DNA from 4 places in the Shewanella mytili genome. Region 1 is predicted to be linked to each of the others. Evidence: predicted binding sites of a transcription regulator. Region 1 holds the regulator's gene; each other region holds the start of a gene.

Region 1 (4,162 bases):
GATTGCCAGCCGTGTTACCGCCAAGCACATGGAACACTACGAACAGCACGACCGTACCGTGTTTACCAACCCGGTATACTGGATATTCCCGGATAACGGCCAAGCCGAATGGCGCATGACAGCCAAGCAGGGGTTGCTGGAAAAACGCAGCAACAAGGTCGTGTTACAAAATAATGTTATCATTGATGCCATCAGTCCCACAGAACCCATACAATCCATCAGTACCAGTTATCTGGAGTTGGATCTTGGCAGCATGATCATGACCTCTGACCGCCACATTCAGGTTAACGGCCAGGATTTCAACATCACGGGTCAGGGGCTTTACGCCGACCTGAATGCTCAACAGGTAAGGCTGCTTAGTCAGGTAAAAGGAACCTATGAAACCAAATAAGCTTTTTCTCGGTGCACTCTTGTCTCTGGCCAGCCTGTCGGCAGCGGCCATCGATAACGACCTGTTGCAACAAGTCAAGATTAATGCCGATACCCAAGATGCCGACATCAAAAACAAGCAGGTGGTGTACGTCGGCCATGTGACCGTGACCCAAGGCTCCATGAAACTCACCGCCCAGGAGCTCAACGCCTCCAATACCGACAAAAACGGCGAGCGCATTTTGGTGGCCAAAGGCTCACCTGCCACCTTTCGCAAGCAACTGGAGGATGGTCGTATCGCCAACGCCAGTGCCAACGAAATACACTACCACATCAACAAACGGGTACTGACACTCATCGGCAACGCCAAAGTGGAACAAGACGGCAGCCTGTCCACCGCTGAGAAAATCGTCTATGACCTGGAAAACCAGCAACTGCAGGCCACCAGCAGCGGTCATGGCAACGACCGGGTAACCACGGTCATTCAACCGGATAATTACCAACAAGATGGCAAAACCGGCCCCCGGCAGGAGCAGCAATGAGTAACACCCTGATCGCCCAGAATCTCGCCAAGAGCTACAAAAAAAGAATGGTGGTCAAAGATGTCAGCCTGGCGGTAAAAACCGGGCAGATTGTGGGCTTGCTCGGCCCCAATGGCGCAGGAAAAACCACCACCTTTTACATGGTAGTAGGGCTTATCCAAAGCGAAAAGGGCCGGATTTTCATTGATGAAGATGAACTGACCTTGGCACCCATGCACATACGTGCCCGCAAAGGCATCGGTTATCTGCCCCAGGAAGCCAGTATTTTTCGCAAACTCACCGTGCGGGACAACATCATGGCCGTACTGCAGATCCGCAAGGATCTGGATAAAAACGGCCGGGAAGAACAGCTGGAGCAACTCCTTGAAGAGTTTCACATCACCCACATCCGCGACAGCTTCGGCATGTCCCTCTCCGGTGGGGAACGGCGCCGGGTGGAGATTGCCAGAGCACTGGCTGCCGATCCCAAGTTCATCTTGCTCGATGAGCCGTTTGCCGGGGTGGACCCCATCTCGGTGATTGACATCAAGAAAATCATCGAACAGCTGCGCTCCCGGGGTTTAGGGGTGCTGATTACCGATCACAATGTGCGCGAAACACTGGATGTCTGCGAACATGCTTACATTGTGAGCCACGGGCAACTGATTGCAGAAGGCACCCCCACCGAGATCCTCGATAACCAGCAAGTGCGCGCAGTGTACTTGGGTGAACAATTCAAGCTATAGTAAACAACAAACACCGGCCTTTATCGTTAAGGGCTTTAAATAAAAAAAGTTTTTTAATGCACAACAGGATGTAGGGGTAAGCGGTAACATGAAGACGTCACTCCAGTTAAAACTGGGTCAACAACTGACCATGACACCACAACTGCAGCAGGCCATCCGCCTGTTGCAGCTGTCGTCACTGGAGTTACAACAGGAAATTCAGCAAGCGCTGGAGGCTAATCCACTTCTGGAGACAACCGAAGACAACCAGCTCGCCGACAACAGCGAAAATGCGGATGCCTCCCTGGATGACACCCCGGCCACAGCAGACGTTGCCGACAGCTCTACCGTGGAAACCCCTGAGGCCCTCACCAACGAATCCCTGCCCGAAGAACTGCCCATGGATACCACCTGGGATGAAGTGTTCACGGCGGCACCGGCGGTCAGTGCCGGCCCGCTGCGGGATGACGACACGCCCTTTCAAGGGGAAACCAGTGAAGGCTTGCACGAACATCTGGAATGGCAGAAAAATCTTACCCCGTTTTCTGAAACCGATGGGGCCATTGCCACCGCCATCATTGAAGCCATTGACGATCAGGGCTACCTGACCCAAAGCACCGAGGAAATCCTCGAAGCCATGGGCGACCCGGAAATCGAGCTGGCAGAAATCGAAGCCGTGCTAAAACGTGTGCAACATTTTGATCCTGTTGGCATTGCAGCCAAAGACTTACAAGAGTGCCTGTTAATCCAGCTGGCACAATTTGCTGCCGACACGCCCCATCTGGAAAATGCCGTGATGTTGCTGAGCCAGTATCTTGACCTGATTGCCAGCAAAGACTACCGCACCTTGATGCGCAAAACCCGCCTCAAGGAAGACGAGCTGCGCGAAGCCATAGCCCTTATCCAGACCCTTAACCCGCGCCCTGGCCTGCTGGTGCAACCCCAGGATGAAGAATATGTCATTCCGGATGTCAGCGTCTGGAAGAAAAACGGCCGCTGGGTGGTGGAACTCAACCCGGACTGCATGCCCAAACTCAGCATCAACCAGCAATATGCCGCCATGGCCCGCAGCGCCCGCAGCCAGTCCGACAGCCAATTCATTCGCGGTCATCTGCAGGAAGCCAAATGGTTTATCAAGAGTCTGGAGAGCCGCAACGATACCCTGCTCAAAGTGGCCAACTGCATCGTGCAGTTTCAGCAAGGCTTTTTTGAATACGGCGAAGAAGCCATGAAACCCATGGTACTGAACGATATAGCCCTGGCGGTGGACATGCATGAATCCACCATTTCCCGGGTTACCACTCAAAAATACATGCACACCCCCCGCGGCATTTTTGAGCTCAAGTATTTCTTTTCCAGCCACGTGGGCACTGAAGACGGCGGCGAATGCTCATCAACCGCCATCCGGGCATTCATTAAAAAGCTGGTGGCAGCTGAAAACCCCAAAAAGCCCCTCAGCGACAGTAAAATGGCACAGCTTCTGGCTGAGCAGGGGATCAACGTGGCCCGGCGTACCATCGCCAAATATCGCGAAGCCATGATGATCCCGCCTTCAAATCAACGTAAGAGTTTGTAAAGCCAATGACCCCATGGAGGAGACCGCTATGCAGATTAATCTGGCAGGCCATCATATTGAGATCACTGACTCTCTGAAAAGCTATGTGGAGGGTAAATTTGCAAAACTTGAACGCCATTTCGAACAGATCAATAATGTGCGCGTTGTACTCACTGTGGAAAAAGACACACAACGAGTCGAAGCCAAGCTAAATCTGAACGGTGGTGAGGTGCATGGCACCGCGGAACATAGTGACATGTACGCCGCCATCGACGCTCTGATTGATAAATTGGATCGTCAGGTCATTAAATACAAAGAAAAGCTGACAAAATACTCATGATGGAACTTAGTACCGTCCTGCGGCCGGAGTGTACCGCCTGCGCCACACCCGGCAGCAAGAAAAAGGTATTGGAGCTCATCAGCGAACTCGCGGCGACCCAGTATCCAAACCTGTCATCCCAAGCCATTTTTGAAAGCCTGTTGGCCAGAGAAAAAATGGGCAGCACCGGTATCGGGAATGGCATTGCCATTCCCCATGGCCGACTGCCAGACATCACCGCCCCCATTGCGGTGCTGGTGAAATGTGACGAACCGATTGCTTTTGATGCCATTGACAATCAACCGGTAGACATCCTGTTTGCCTTGGTGGTGCCGGCAGATCAATGCCAGCAACACCTGAGCACGCTATCGGCCATGGCCGAAAAACTCAGTGACAAACAGGTGCTCAAGCAATTGCGCAAGGCCACCTCACAAGCAGAACTGTATCAGGTGATCAACGGATGAAACTGGCCATTGTCTCCGGGCGCTCCGGGTCAGGAAAATCTGTGGCGTTACGGGTTCTGGAAGACATGGGTTACTACTGTGTGGACAACCTGCCCCTGCCCATGATTGGCAGCTTGCTGGACAACCTGCGCGGCAGTAACGAGCTGGTGGCCATTAGCGTGGATGTGCGCAACCTGCCCAATCAGGACAAGGTGCTCGAAAGCCAGCTG
Region 2 (4,162 bases), on a different contig from region 1:
ATGGCGGGTTAAGGCTGGTAGTGGTCATGTCGCCAGGGAACACGCTGCCGCCCTGGGCCACGGCCAGTGCCGATGTCTGGCTCAGCTGGGCGGCGATATTGGTGATGACCGGTGCCACCACCGAGGCGCCCACGCCCAGGAGCACGCAAAGGATGGCCAGCAGCCACATGGCACTGGTCATGGCAAAAGGCACTTCCCGGGCATTGGCCACTTGCTCGCTACGCGGCGCGCCGCAAAAACAGATGCCGTACACCTTAACAAAACACATGGCCGCCAACGCCCCGGTAATGGCCAGCATCACAATGGCCACAGGGCCTGCCAGCTTCAGCCCGGTACTGCCCTCAAGGCTCATGGTGAACAGCGACTGATAGGTAAACCACTCACTGACAAAACCGTTCAGTGGTGGCAAGGCGGAAATGGCCATACAACCGATAAGAAACGCCAGTGCCGTATGGGGCATCAGTTTGCCAAGGCCGCCCATCTGCTCCATATCCTTGGTGTGGGTGCGATAGATGACCGCCCCTGCCCCCAAGAACAACAGTCCCTTAAACAACGCGTGGTTAATCAGATGGTACAAACCGCCCAGTAATCCCAGCAGTGCCAGCAGCGGATGCTGGGTGGCAATGCCAATCATTCCGGCGCCTACCCCCATCAGGATGATGCCGATGTTTTCCACGGTGTGATAAGCCAGCAGTCGTTTGATATCGTGCTCTGCCAGTGCATACAGCACCCCCAGCACCGACGATACGGCGCCAAAGGCCAGCACCACCACGCCCCACCACACTTCGGTGGCGCCCAGCAGGTCAATGCCCACCTTGATGATGCCGAAAATACCGATTTTCACCATGACACCGGACATCAGCGCCGAGGCATGGGAAGGTGCGGCCGGATGCGCCCTTGGCAACCAACCATGCAGAGGCAACATGCCGGCTTTGGCACCAAAACCGAAAAAGGCCAGCAAAAATACCGCCGAGGCTTCGCCCACAGGCAGGTTGGCATCGCGAAACGCGGCAAAATCCAGGCTGCCGCTATGACGGTACAACAGGAAAAAGCCCAGCATGATCAACACGGAACCTGCATGGGCAATAAAGAAGTACAGTAACCCGGCGCCCACGGCTTCATCGTCTTGCTCGGCAATCACCAAAAAATACGAGCTCAGCGACATCGCCTCAAACAGCACGATAAAGTAAAAGGCGTTGTCCACGGCCACCAGCGCCACCATGGAGGCGATAAACAGATTCATGAAGAATCCCATGGCCCAGGCGCCCTTGTTGCGGTACTCCTGCAGGTAGGCAAATGAATACAGCGAGGTAACCACCACCAACAGGGAGATCACCAGCACCATAAAGGCCGCCAGCATATCCAGCCGCAAGGTTAAATGGGCAAACGCCGCAAAAGGCCCGGCATAATCCGCCGTTAACACGCCCCCATCGAACAGCACGGGCAGCGCCGCCAGAATGCCGGTGATGCCGCCTGCCAAAGAACACAAACCGCTGCCTCGAATGGCCAGCGCTTCATTGCGGCAAAACAGCAGCGACCATAAGGCACCGGCCATATACAGCGCCAGCGACAGCCCCAGCCAACAAAATGGTGTCATCATCATTCATGTTCCCCTTCAGTGACAGCCGGGAGTTGCCAGTTACAGGCCTTGGGCATGGCGGTTAACTGACGTTTACGCGCTGCTGCCTTCGCCAGTGCATCATCACTGACCATGACAATGGCGCCGGTGGGACAGGTATCAATACAGGCAGGGCCTTCCGGGCGAAAACTGCATAAATCGCACTTGACCGCCACCGCCCTGATCCCGGGCTGCCAATCCAGTAACGGACTCACGCCCCTTGGCGGGCGCGGTGGCGGGGCAGCCAGCGACGTACAGACATCCACCGGAATATCCAATGGTTTGGAGCCGCTGAGGGTTATGGCACCGAATGGACAGGCAATGGCACACAACTTACAGCCAATGCACAGGCTTTCGTTAAGTACGATGGCTTCATCCTCACGGCGGATAGCGTTGACGGGACACACTGTGGCACAGGGGGCGTCTTCACACTGATGACACATCTGCGGCGCTGACTCTTCAGCGCTGCGCATCACCACCAGTCGTGGTTCTGCCTGTAATCCCTGTTGCCGGTGCGCCTCTGAACACGCCGCCATGCAGGTATTGCAACCGATGCACAATTGGGGATCGGCGATGACAAAACGGTTCATATACTCTCTCTAAGCACTTCATCCCACCTTGACCTCATATCGTCACTTTTGACGACATGCTGGTAACTGACACATCTGTCGACACCTGTCACCATGGTTCAAAAACCGGGATAACTTTCCACGGAATGGGGCGTTGCGCCGTTGTGGGAGCCGCTTTTCAAGCTAATTGGCGGTTATCCCAAGGGGCAAAGCTCCCGTTAAATGACCAACTGCAAACGCTGGCCTATATGCTCAAGTAGCATTTTCTGCGCCAACGCAGAAAATTTTTAAAAATTCCTTTTATTACAAATGGTTACTTGGTTTTAATGATGATTTTACGTGAAGTGTGGTGTGCTTTCGACACCCGTGCCGCTGAGCACTGAAAACTGGAGATGCAACCGCAAAGAGGAACAACCACAAAATGCTGATAAGTACCCGCAAGAAGCCCTTTGGTTAAAACAGCATCAATAAGACAACATGGGTAAATTATATGAAAGGAATGGCCATAACGACCGGAATAAGCGCAAGAGATCCCAGATTGTTTGCCATAATTCATAAAAAGCAAACAGATTGTGACACGTCTGGCAAATATATCAGTTTCTTGCCATCGCCCCGTGGCGACTGCACTTTATTATATAAGAATGTGTTCTAATAAAACGTCCATCCCAGTGATGACGTGGATACGCCGTATCCCGGATAAACGCAGTGTCCAATCACCTGCGTCCCGGCACCGAAGTCTTTTAGGTCGTAACAGAACGTGGAAATATGGCACAGCAATTTCAATACCTTAGCGAACAGAAAAGCTGCCTGAGGCTGACCCATCAGCTGCTGGATCAGGTCAGCATTGAAACCATGCTGCAAAGCCTGAATCAGCATTTTGCTGATGCAGCGCTCCCCTATCACGCCGCCGTACTGGTAGATGTCCCGCAGTCCGGGCCACAGCTTTACCTGCCAACAGAGCAAGGCAATATTGGCTGTTTTCACGAAGCGGCCCTGCTGCAAAATGGCCCGCTGCGTTTGGTGCAGGCCTCCAGAACCCCGCTGCACCTTGGCTGCGAGGAATACCGCCAGCGCTATCCGCGACTGAGCGTCAGCCTGCGCCCCCATCCCTTTGGCGACTATCTGGCCCTGCCCATTCTCAACCACCGACGCATGATAGGACTGCTGGAAATCACCCAGCCCCAGCAAAGCCATTTCAGTCAGGACGACATTGCCTATCTGGAACTGATTGCCGAATCCGTAGGGGTGGCGCTGGAGCATCTGCAAGCCCGCCTGGCACTGAATGTTGAGCAAGGGCAATTATGTGAAGAACGGGATGATTTTCATGTGCTGGTGAATGTAACCAATGCGGTGATTACCGAGCGCAGCGTGGAGTCACTGGTGGATAAAATCGCCCGGGAAATCCATTGCGCCTTTGGCATTAATGCCATCAGCGTGTGCCTGCCGGAATCTGACCCGCATTCACTGACTCTTTATAACGCTTTTTTTGTGCATCCTGGCATCCCTCAGGAAACCCAGGAGCACATCAGCGCCGCTCGCAGCATTTGTCAAACCGTATTGCAAACCGGCGAAATCCAGCATAAAGCGCTGACTCAGGACGAGCCTCTGGCCCGCCATGAAGCCCAATTGTTCCAATACTGGCCGGCTGCCAGCCATCAATTGTGCCTTATTCCCATCAAGTTTGCCGGGCAGGTATTGGGAGTGCTCAAGTTGGCCCAGGCTGATGCCGCCTGCTTTAAGGGCTCCCGCCTGCAACTGCTGGCACAGATTGCCGAACGCACCGCCATTGCGGTGGACAATGCCAGGGCCTATCAGGAAATCAACCGCCTGAAAGACAATCTGGTGGAGGAAAACCACTACCTGAGCGAGCAGGTGGAAACCCTAAGCCACCAGCAGTTTGATGACATCATCGGCCGCAGCAAGGCCATTACCGATGTACTCAAGCAGGTGGAACTTGTGGCCTCAACCGATTGCA
Region 3 (4,162 bases), on a different contig from region 1:
CTTCAATCAAGAGCATATGTGTGCGCAAACTGCTGGCAATGCGAGTGACCGCGGCGGTATCGGGCATTTCCTGTAACCAGTGCGCCAGCACTGCGATGGCATCGTCCAGCTGTTCGCGCAAGGCCAGTCGCTTGCCCACATTGGCTGCATCTGAATGCCCCACAATGGCGCACCAGTTCACGAACGGCTGGGTGACTTTGGCCAGAAGCTGCTGCCCCTGGCGGATGGATAGCCAAGGCCCGGCAATCACCGCACTGAGCATGGCACTCCAGCTGCCAAAGGTGGTGGACAGCAGCACCATCAGCCACGGAGTGTCGGTTTCCAGCAGGTGAATGGCACAGATAAGGGAAAAACCGGCATTGTAGGTTAATAGCTGGATGTATTTGCGCTGGTTGGAACACAGGCCATACAACAGTCCTATCAGCATGAGGATGGCTATCCCCAACAGTGGCTGGATGAGGTGGAACATGGCCAAGCCGGCACTGATACAACACAGCAGTGCCGACAAGCTGAGCATGGTCAGGCGCTTGGGATAGGCAAGATTTCGCCCTTGTACGCCCACCAGCCAGGCACAGATCAGCGCATTGACCCCACTGGCAGTATCCCCCACTGCGGAAAACAGCAGCAAGCCGGCCATCATGGGCAGGCCGATACGCAACCCTTCAGGCAGCTCGGAACGATCCGGTAACCAGTGCAGCACCAGTTTGACTAATTTTGACAACATCAGAAGTGAATAAGCGGGATGGAATAACGAGTGGCTATTTTAATCCATTCTGCCGGGGGATTTCAGGGTAAAAACCAGATATTTTTTATGGGATAGGCAGCGGGCCAAAAGCGCCGCAGGACATGCACCAATCGGCATGGGGATAAAATGAGTGCCCCGGGATATACCCGGGGCTTTATTATTATACTCCGATGGCTTGACTCATCGGGTTGATTGCAGGGCAATACTTACAGGCTGTAGTACAGCTCAAATTCCACAGGGTGAGTGGTGCGGTTCACTTTTTCAGACTCAGTGGTTTTCAGTGCAATGTATGAATCGATAAAGTCATCGGTAAATACACCGCCTTTGGTAAGGAACTCACGGTCCCCATCCAGCGCTTCCAGCGCCACATCCAGAGACTCGGCCACAGTTGGAATGGCCAGGGCTTCTTCTGCAGGCAGGTCGTACAAATCCTTGTCCATGGCATCGCCAGGGTGGATTTTGTTCTGGATACCGTCAAGACCTGCCATCATCAGTGCCGCAAAGGCCAGGTATGGGTTGGCCATCGGGTCAGGGAAGCGGGTTTCGATACGGCGAGCCTTTGGTGATGGCACTACCGGAATACGGATGGAAGCACTACGGTTACGGGCTGAGTAAGCCAGCATGACAGGGGCTTCGAAATGAGGCACCAAACGCTTGTAAGAGTTGGTACTTGGGTTGGTGAAGGCGTTCAGGGCACGGGCGTGCTTGATGATACCGCCAATATAGTACAGGCAGGTTTCAGACAGGCCGGCATATTTGTCACCTGCAAACAGGTTAACCCCGTCTTTGGACAGTGACTGATGCACATGCATGCCGCTACCGTTATCGCCCATGATGGGTTTTGGCATGAAGGTAGCGGTTTTGCCGTAGGCGTGTGCCATGTTGTGTACCACATACTTCAAGGTGAGGATTTCATCCGCCTTGGCAGTCAGGGTGTTAAAACGGGTGGCGATTTCATTCTGGCCGGCAGTGGCCACTTCGTGGTGGTGAGCTTCAACCACCTGACCCATCTCTTCCAGTACCAGACAGGTAGCACTACGCCAGTCCTGTGAAGAATCCACTGGAGGCACTGGGAAATAACCGCCTTTTACCATGGGACGGTGACCGGTGTTGCCGTCTTCAAATTCGTCTTTTGAGCTCCAGGCAGCTTCCTTGGCACCAATCTTGTAGAAGTTGCCAGACATGTCTGCGCCAAAACGCACGTCGTCAAACACGAAGAATTCAGGTTCCGGGCCAATCAATACGGTGTCGGCAATACCGGTAGCCTTCAGGTAATCTTCGGCTCTTTTGGCAATGGAGCGCGGGTCGCGGTCATAACCCTGCATGGTGGCAGGTTCCAGAATGTCACAGCGGATGATGGCGGTGGTTTCTTCAGTGAATGGGTCCAGCACAAACGTTGTTGGATCTGGCATCAGCACCATGTCGGATTCGTTAATGCCTTTCCAGCCGGCAATGGAAGAACCGTCAAACATCTTACCATCTTCAAAAAAGTCAGCGTCTACCTGATGGGCAGGTACAGACACGTGCTGTTCTTTGCCTTTGGTATCTACAAAACGCAAATCAACAAACTTTACTTCCAACTCTTCGAGCTGGGTTAAAACGGATTCAACTGATGACATTCTCAAGCCTCCGGATAGGGTGTGGTTTTATTCCCTTTGTCAACGATGTATAAGCTCTGCGCCGGGCTCTGCCTATAATTGAAATAACCTAAGCGAGAGTTATGCCAGATTTTTAACATATTGAAATAAAAGGGTATGTTCGAATATGGGGCAAATAAAACAGTTAAGAATGCACTTTTTTGGTGCGTTGTTGCCATATCTTGGTGCACTCCTGTGCCGCAACTCTCCTGCGCAGATCTGAAATTCCCGGAAAGATGGCGTCTTACACTGTTACCTGCACTACTAGGTTAGAGCTCGATTACGGGTAAAGCAACCGTTATCGTATTGTTGTGAAAACCTTAAAACAGCGGCCAATTGACACGTAACATGATGTTTTTGAAATGATCCTAGATAAAGCAGAAAGGCAACCATGTCGAGAATGAAAATCGCTTTTCATTAAAACGAACGCTTGGCACCATGATGGCGCGGCGATGCGCTGCCATCCCTTGCAACGGGGTCATCAGCGTCATGCCCATATTATTATGGTGCAGCGGCAGCGCCCCAAGTTGGTGACATGGCATGCTAAAGGCTATGGTGCGGTTATCCGGCGGCGTTAGCCATCCGAATTTCCCGGCGGGATATTGTATAAATTAATATCAATGAAACATAGCTCAGTGTATAATCGCCGCCTTTCCGCAAGAATTAACGTATCCGGCGGCGACAAAATCTTTGCCCGCTGGCAATGCTGTCCCCGATGCAAACAAAGGCGTCACAAGTAAAATGTCGAGTGAACTCAATAAATTAAGAAACATCGCGATCATCGCGCATGTGGACCATGGCAAAACCACCCTGGTGGACAAACTGCTGTCTCAATCTGGCACATTAGCGTCCCGCGGCGAAGCGGTTGAGCGTGTAATGGACTCCAACGATCTGGAAAAAGAACGTGGTATCACCATTTTGGCGAAAAATACCGCGATTCGTTGGCAGGATTATCGCATCAATATCGTGGATACCCCCGGGCACGCCGACTTCGGTGGTGAAGTAGAACGTGTACTGTCTATGGTGGACTCGGTATTGCTGCTGGTGGATGCGGTTGACGGCCCCATGCCTCAAACCCGTTTCGTGACCAAAAAAGCGTTTGCCCAAGGTCTGAAACCCATTGTGGTCATCAACAAAATCGACCGTCCGGGTGCCCGCCCTGACTGGGTAATCGATCAGGTATTCGACCTGTTTGTCAACCTGGGCGCCACTGATGAACAGCTGGACTTCCCCATTGTTTACACCTCTGCACTCAATGGTTTTGCCACTTTGGACCCAGATGCCCACAGTGATGACATGACTCCGTTGTTCCAGACCATCGTTGACAAGGTATCCGCGCCGGATGCCGATGACGAAGGTCCGTTCCAGATGCAGATTTCCCAGCTGGACTACAGCTCTTATGTTGGGGTGATTGGCGTGGGCCGCATCAAGCGCGGCAGCGTGAAAACCAACCAGCAGGTAACCGTAGTTGGCGCTGACGGTAAAACCCGTAACGGTAAAGTGGGTCAGGTACTGGGTTACCTGGGGCTGGATCGTAACGAAGTGGCCGAAGCCGACGCCGGCGACATCGTGGCCATTACCGGCCTGGGTGAGCTGAAAATTTCCGACACCGTTTGTGCCGTAGGCAATGTGGAAGCACTGCCCGCACTGACAGTGGATGAGCCAACCATGACCATGACCTTCCAGGTAAACACCTCTCCGTTTGCCGGTAAAGAAGGTAAGTTTGTGACTTCCCGTAACATCCTGGAACGTCTGCAGACCGAATTGGTGCATAACGTGG
Region 4 (4,162 bases), on a different contig from region 1:
CATGTCCAATCGCATGGAGCACATTCTGCAGGCCATGCCATCCGGGGTGGTGATCCTCAACGGTGATGGCATGGTGACCGATGCCAATCCGGTTGCAGAATCACTGCTGGATGTACCGCTGGTGGGCGAACGTTGGCTGCATATCATCAACCGCGCCTTTGCTCCCCGCAAGGATGACGGCCATGAGGTTTCCTTGCGTAACGGTCGCCGGGTGAAACTGGCCATTACCCCGCTGACGCCGGAACCCGGGCAACTCATCATGCTCACCGATCTTACCGAAACCCGCTTGCTGCAGCAAAACCTTTCCCATTTGCAGCGGTTGTCTGCACTGGGCAAAATGGTGGCCAATCTGGCACACCAAATTCGTACCCCCCTCTCTGCCGCATTGCTGTATGCCGCCAATCTGGGCAATCCTCGCTTGGCGGCACCGGCCCGTCAGCGTTTTCAGGATAAATTGCTGGAGCGCTTGGGTGAACTGGAGCGGCAGGTGAACGATATGCTGCTGATTGCCAAAGGGCGCCAGGAGCAGGTGGGCGAGCGCATATTGATGTCTGAGGTGGTGCGGCAGGTCATCATTAATTGCGATGCCCTCTGTGAAAAAAGGCAGGTACGGCTGGAGATGCAGCTTGTGGCTGACGGCATGGTGTTTGCCAATCTTCATGGCTTGAGCTCGGCCATCAACAATCTGGTAATGAACAGCGCAGAAGCCCAGGCGAGCCACATAGTGCTGCGATTGACCCGGGAGGCGCAGCAGATGGTGCTTACCGTCAGTGACAATGGCCACGGACTGGATGAAAAACAGCAGCAACAGGTGCTGGAGCCTTTTTATACCACCAAACCCCATGGCACCGGCCTGGGCTTGGCCGTGGTGCAGTCAGTGGTCAACAGCCATGGCGGCCAGTTGTCCCTTGACTGCATGGTGGGCAAGGGCTGCTGCATTACACTGAAATTGCCCATGGTAGCGCAGCCTGCTGGCGCCGGAGAGCATGACCTATGAACGATATCAGGATTTTGTTGGTCGAGGACGATGCGTCTTTGCGAGAGGCGCTGCTCGACACCTTGCTGCTTGCCAGCTACCAGTGTGTGGATGTGGCCAACGGGGAAGAAGCCATTGTGGCGCTGAAAAAATGCCAGTTCGACATGGTGATAAGTGATGTGCAGATGCCCGGCATCGGTGGCATGGGGCTGCTGGATTACCTCAAGCAGCAGCATCCCCAGTTGCCGGTGCTGCTGATGACCGCATACGCCACCATTGACAGTGCCGTGAGTGCCATCAAGCTGGGAGCGGTGGATTATCTGGCCAAACCGTTTTCGCCTGAAGTGCTGCTCAATCAGGTCAGCCGTTATTTGCGGCCAAAAGCCAATACGGGGGCTCCGGTCGTAGCTGATGAGAAAAGCATCGCGTTGCTGGAACTTGCCGAACGGGTGGCCGCATCAGAAGCCTCAGTAATGATTTTAGGCCCCAGCGGCTCCGGTAAAGAGGTGCTGGCGCGTTATATCCATCAAAAAAGCCCGCGATTGCATGGGCCATTCATTGCCATCAACTGTGCCGCCATTCCGGAAAACATGCTGGAAGCCACCCTGTTCGGCTATGAAAAAGGCGCGTTTACTGGCGCTTATCAGGCTTGTCCGGGGAAATTTGAACAGGCCCAAACCGGCACCTTGCTGCTGGATGAAATCTCTGAAATGGACTTGGCACTGCAGGCTAAACTGCTGCGGGTGCTGCAGGAGCGGGAGGTGGAACGCTTAGGGGGCCGCAAAACCATCAAGCTGGATGTGCGGGTGCTGGCAACCTCCAACCGGGATCTCAAGGAGATGGTGGCCCAAGGGGATTTCCGTGAAGACCTATACTACCGTATCAATGTGTTCCCGCTGGCCTGGCCGGCACTTTGCCAGCGTCCGGGCGACATCATTCCCCTGGCTCGGCACCTGTTACGCCGTCATGCCGATAACAGCGGCATTCACCCGGTACCTGAACTGTCTGACAGTGCCGTGCGTCGCTTACTGGGCCATTCCTGGCCCGGCAATGTGCGTGAGCTGGACAACGTTATCCAGCGGGCGCTGATTTTGCACCGCAACCAACGGATTGATGCCAACGATATCGTGATTGATTTGCAGGATGTGGCCCTCAGCCGGGAGGCACCTGCAGTGCAACCCACGGAAGGCTTGGGGGATGAGCTGAAAGCCCAGGAACACATGATCATTCTGGAAACCCTTAACCAGTGTAACGGCAGCCGCAAGCAAGTGGCCGAGAAACTGGGGATCAGCGCCAGAACCTTGCGCTACAAAATGGCCAAAATGCGGGAAATGGGCATTGAACTGCCTGCATGATGTTTTTTGAGTGACATCCCTTTGTTGCACCTGCCCGTTATCTTGTGCCGTAAAATCTACTGGCGATAACGGGCAGGCCCATCACCTTTCATCCCAACCCTTATGGCTCCGTCATTCATGACGGCATAAATCTTTGGCAACCTTTTTGCATTACCCTGTTTATCGATGATTATGCGTCAAACCGCTGACGATGGGAGATAACACTATGCAGATTAATGGCAATCCGTTGCTGCAGGAATTGCAGGCACTGAAAGGTGAAATCACCCCCAATGCCATATCCTCCTCGCCTTTACGCCAGGTGAACAACACCAGCGGCGCTGATTTTTCCCAGTTACTGACCCAGGCTATCGGCCAGGTGAGCGAGCTGCAATCAACCTCCGCCAATCTGGCCACCCGGCTGGAAATGGGCGACACCAGCGTGACGCTGTCAGATACCGTCATTGCCCGGGAAAAAGCCAGTGTCGCCTTTGATGCCACCATTCAGGTGCGCAACAAGCTGGTTGAGGCATACAAAGAAATCATGAGCATGCCGGTATAACTTAACATCAGCACGATAGCGGGAATTTAACGTGAGTACAGAATTAGTTGCAGAAAACGGCGGCACACTCGCTTCTTCAGCCAATGGCACCCAGCAGGAAAACAAGTCCGGCGTCATGGGCATGCTTGGCAGTGTGGATATGTTGCGGCAGGTCAGCATGATCCTGGTGCTGGCCATCTGTCTGGCGCTGGCGGTGTTCATCATGATCTGGGCCCAGGAGCCCGAATACCGACCCTTGGGAAAAATGGACACGGATCAGCAGGTGCAGGTGCTGGATGTGCTGGACAAAAGCCGCATTCCCTACAAGCTGGATGTGGATGTGATCAAGGTGCCCGAAGATCAGTACCAACAGGTGAAGTTGCTACTCAGCCGCGCCGGGGTCTCTACCAGTGCCGAATCCAAGGATTTTCTCAATCAGGACTCGGGCTTCGGGGTGAGCCAGCGCATGGAGCAGGCACGCCTGAAGCAAAGCCAGGAAATGAACCTGGCCCGGGCCATTGAAGAGCTTAACAGTGTCAGCCGCGCCAAGGTGATTTTGGCGTTGCCAAAAGAAAACGTGTTTGCCCGCACCCGCTCGGCCCCCAGTGCCACCGTGGTGGTGACCACCCGCAAAGGCGGATTGGGGCAGGAGGAAGTGGATGCCATTGTGGATATTGTGGCCTCTGCCGTGCATGGCATGGAACCTGGCAAGGTAACCGTCACCGATGCCAATGGCCGCTTGCTCAACTCCGGCAGTCAGGATGCCGTCTCTGCCAGAGCCCGCCGTGAAATTGAAATCGTGCAGCAAAAAGAGCAGGAATACCGTAACAAGATTGACTCCATACTCATCCCCATCCTCGGCCCGGAAAACTTCACCTCCCAGGTGGATGTGAATATGGACTTTACTGCCGTGGAGCAAACCGCCAAGCGCTTTAATCCCGATTTGCCGGCACTGCGCAGTGAAATGGTGGTGGACAATAAATCGGTCAATGGCAGCAGCAATGGCGGCGTGCCGGGCGCGTTGAGCAATCAGCCGCCCATGGCAGCCAACATCCCGCAGCAGGCCACGGGCGATAGTGGCGACAAAACCATGGCCAGCAGCAGCCACAACGAAGCCACCCGCAACTATGAACTGGACACCACCATCAGCCACACCAAGCAGCAGGTGGGCAATGTGCGGCGGGTGAGCGTATCGGTGGCCGTTGATTTCAAATCCGGTGCGGCAGGTGCCGATGGGCAAACCACCCGGGTGCCGCGCACCGAAGAGGAGATGGCCAATATCCGCCGGTTGCTGGAAGGCGCCATAGGCTTTAA

What was found. The regulator sigma-54, encoded in region 1, starts transcription at its own class of promoters, with help from an activator protein. The targets are predictions, from matches to a motif close to GTTGGCACGNNNNTNGNNT.
Region 2: ACIDEJ_RS00520 (4Fe-4S dicluster domain-containing protein) is a predicted target of sigma-54. The motif match lies at 2,445-2,463, and genes of this name have one in related genera.
Region 3: glnA (glutamate--ammonia ligase) is a predicted target of sigma-54. The motif match lies at 2,455-2,473, and genes of this name have one in related genera.
Region 4: fliE (flagellar hook-basal body complex protein FliE) is a predicted target of sigma-54. The motif match lies at 2,464-2,482, and genes of this name have one in related genera.

The regions. Positions count from the first base shown of each region.
Region 1 is NZ_JBKOUD010000022.1:8,442-12,603, reverse strand. Features, by position in the region: gene lptC (LPS export ABC transporter periplasmic protein LptC) at 1-391, shown strand, start outside; gene lptA (lipopolysaccharide transport periplasmic protein LptA) at 378-911, shown strand; gene lptB (LPS export ABC transporter ATP-binding protein) at 908-1,636, shown strand; gene ACIDEJ_RS14835 (RNA polymerase factor sigma-54) at 1,725-3,191, shown strand; gene hpf (ribosome hibernation promoting factor) at 3,220-3,510, shown strand; gene ptsN (PTS IIA-like nitrogen regulatory protein PtsN) at 3,510-3,953, shown strand; gene rapZ (RNase adapter RapZ) at 3,950-4,162, shown strand, end outside.
Region 2 is NZ_JBKOUD010000001.1:115,784-119,945, reverse strand. Features, by position in the region: gene hyfB (hydrogenase 4 subunit B) at 1-1,603, opposite strand, end outside; gene ACIDEJ_RS00520 (4Fe-4S dicluster domain-containing protein) at 1,600-2,208, opposite strand; gene ACIDEJ_RS00515 (sigma 54-interacting transcriptional regulator) at 2,953-4,162, shown strand, end outside.
Region 3 is NZ_JBKOUD010000009.1:46,580-50,741, reverse strand. Features, by position in the region: gene ACIDEJ_RS10145 (FUSC family protein) at 1-724, opposite strand, end outside; gene glnA (glutamate--ammonia ligase) at 952-2,364, opposite strand; gene typA (translational GTPase TypA) at 3,124-4,162, shown strand, end outside.
Region 4 is NZ_JBKOUD010000001.1:268,014-272,175, forward strand. Features, by position in the region: gene ACIDEJ_RS01175 (sensor histidine kinase) at 1-997, shown strand, start outside; gene ACIDEJ_RS01180 (sigma-54-dependent transcriptional regulator) at 994-2,331, shown strand; gene fliE (flagellar hook-basal body complex protein FliE) at 2,537-2,869, shown strand; gene fliF (flagellar basal-body MS-ring/collar protein FliF) at 2,901-4,162, shown strand, end outside.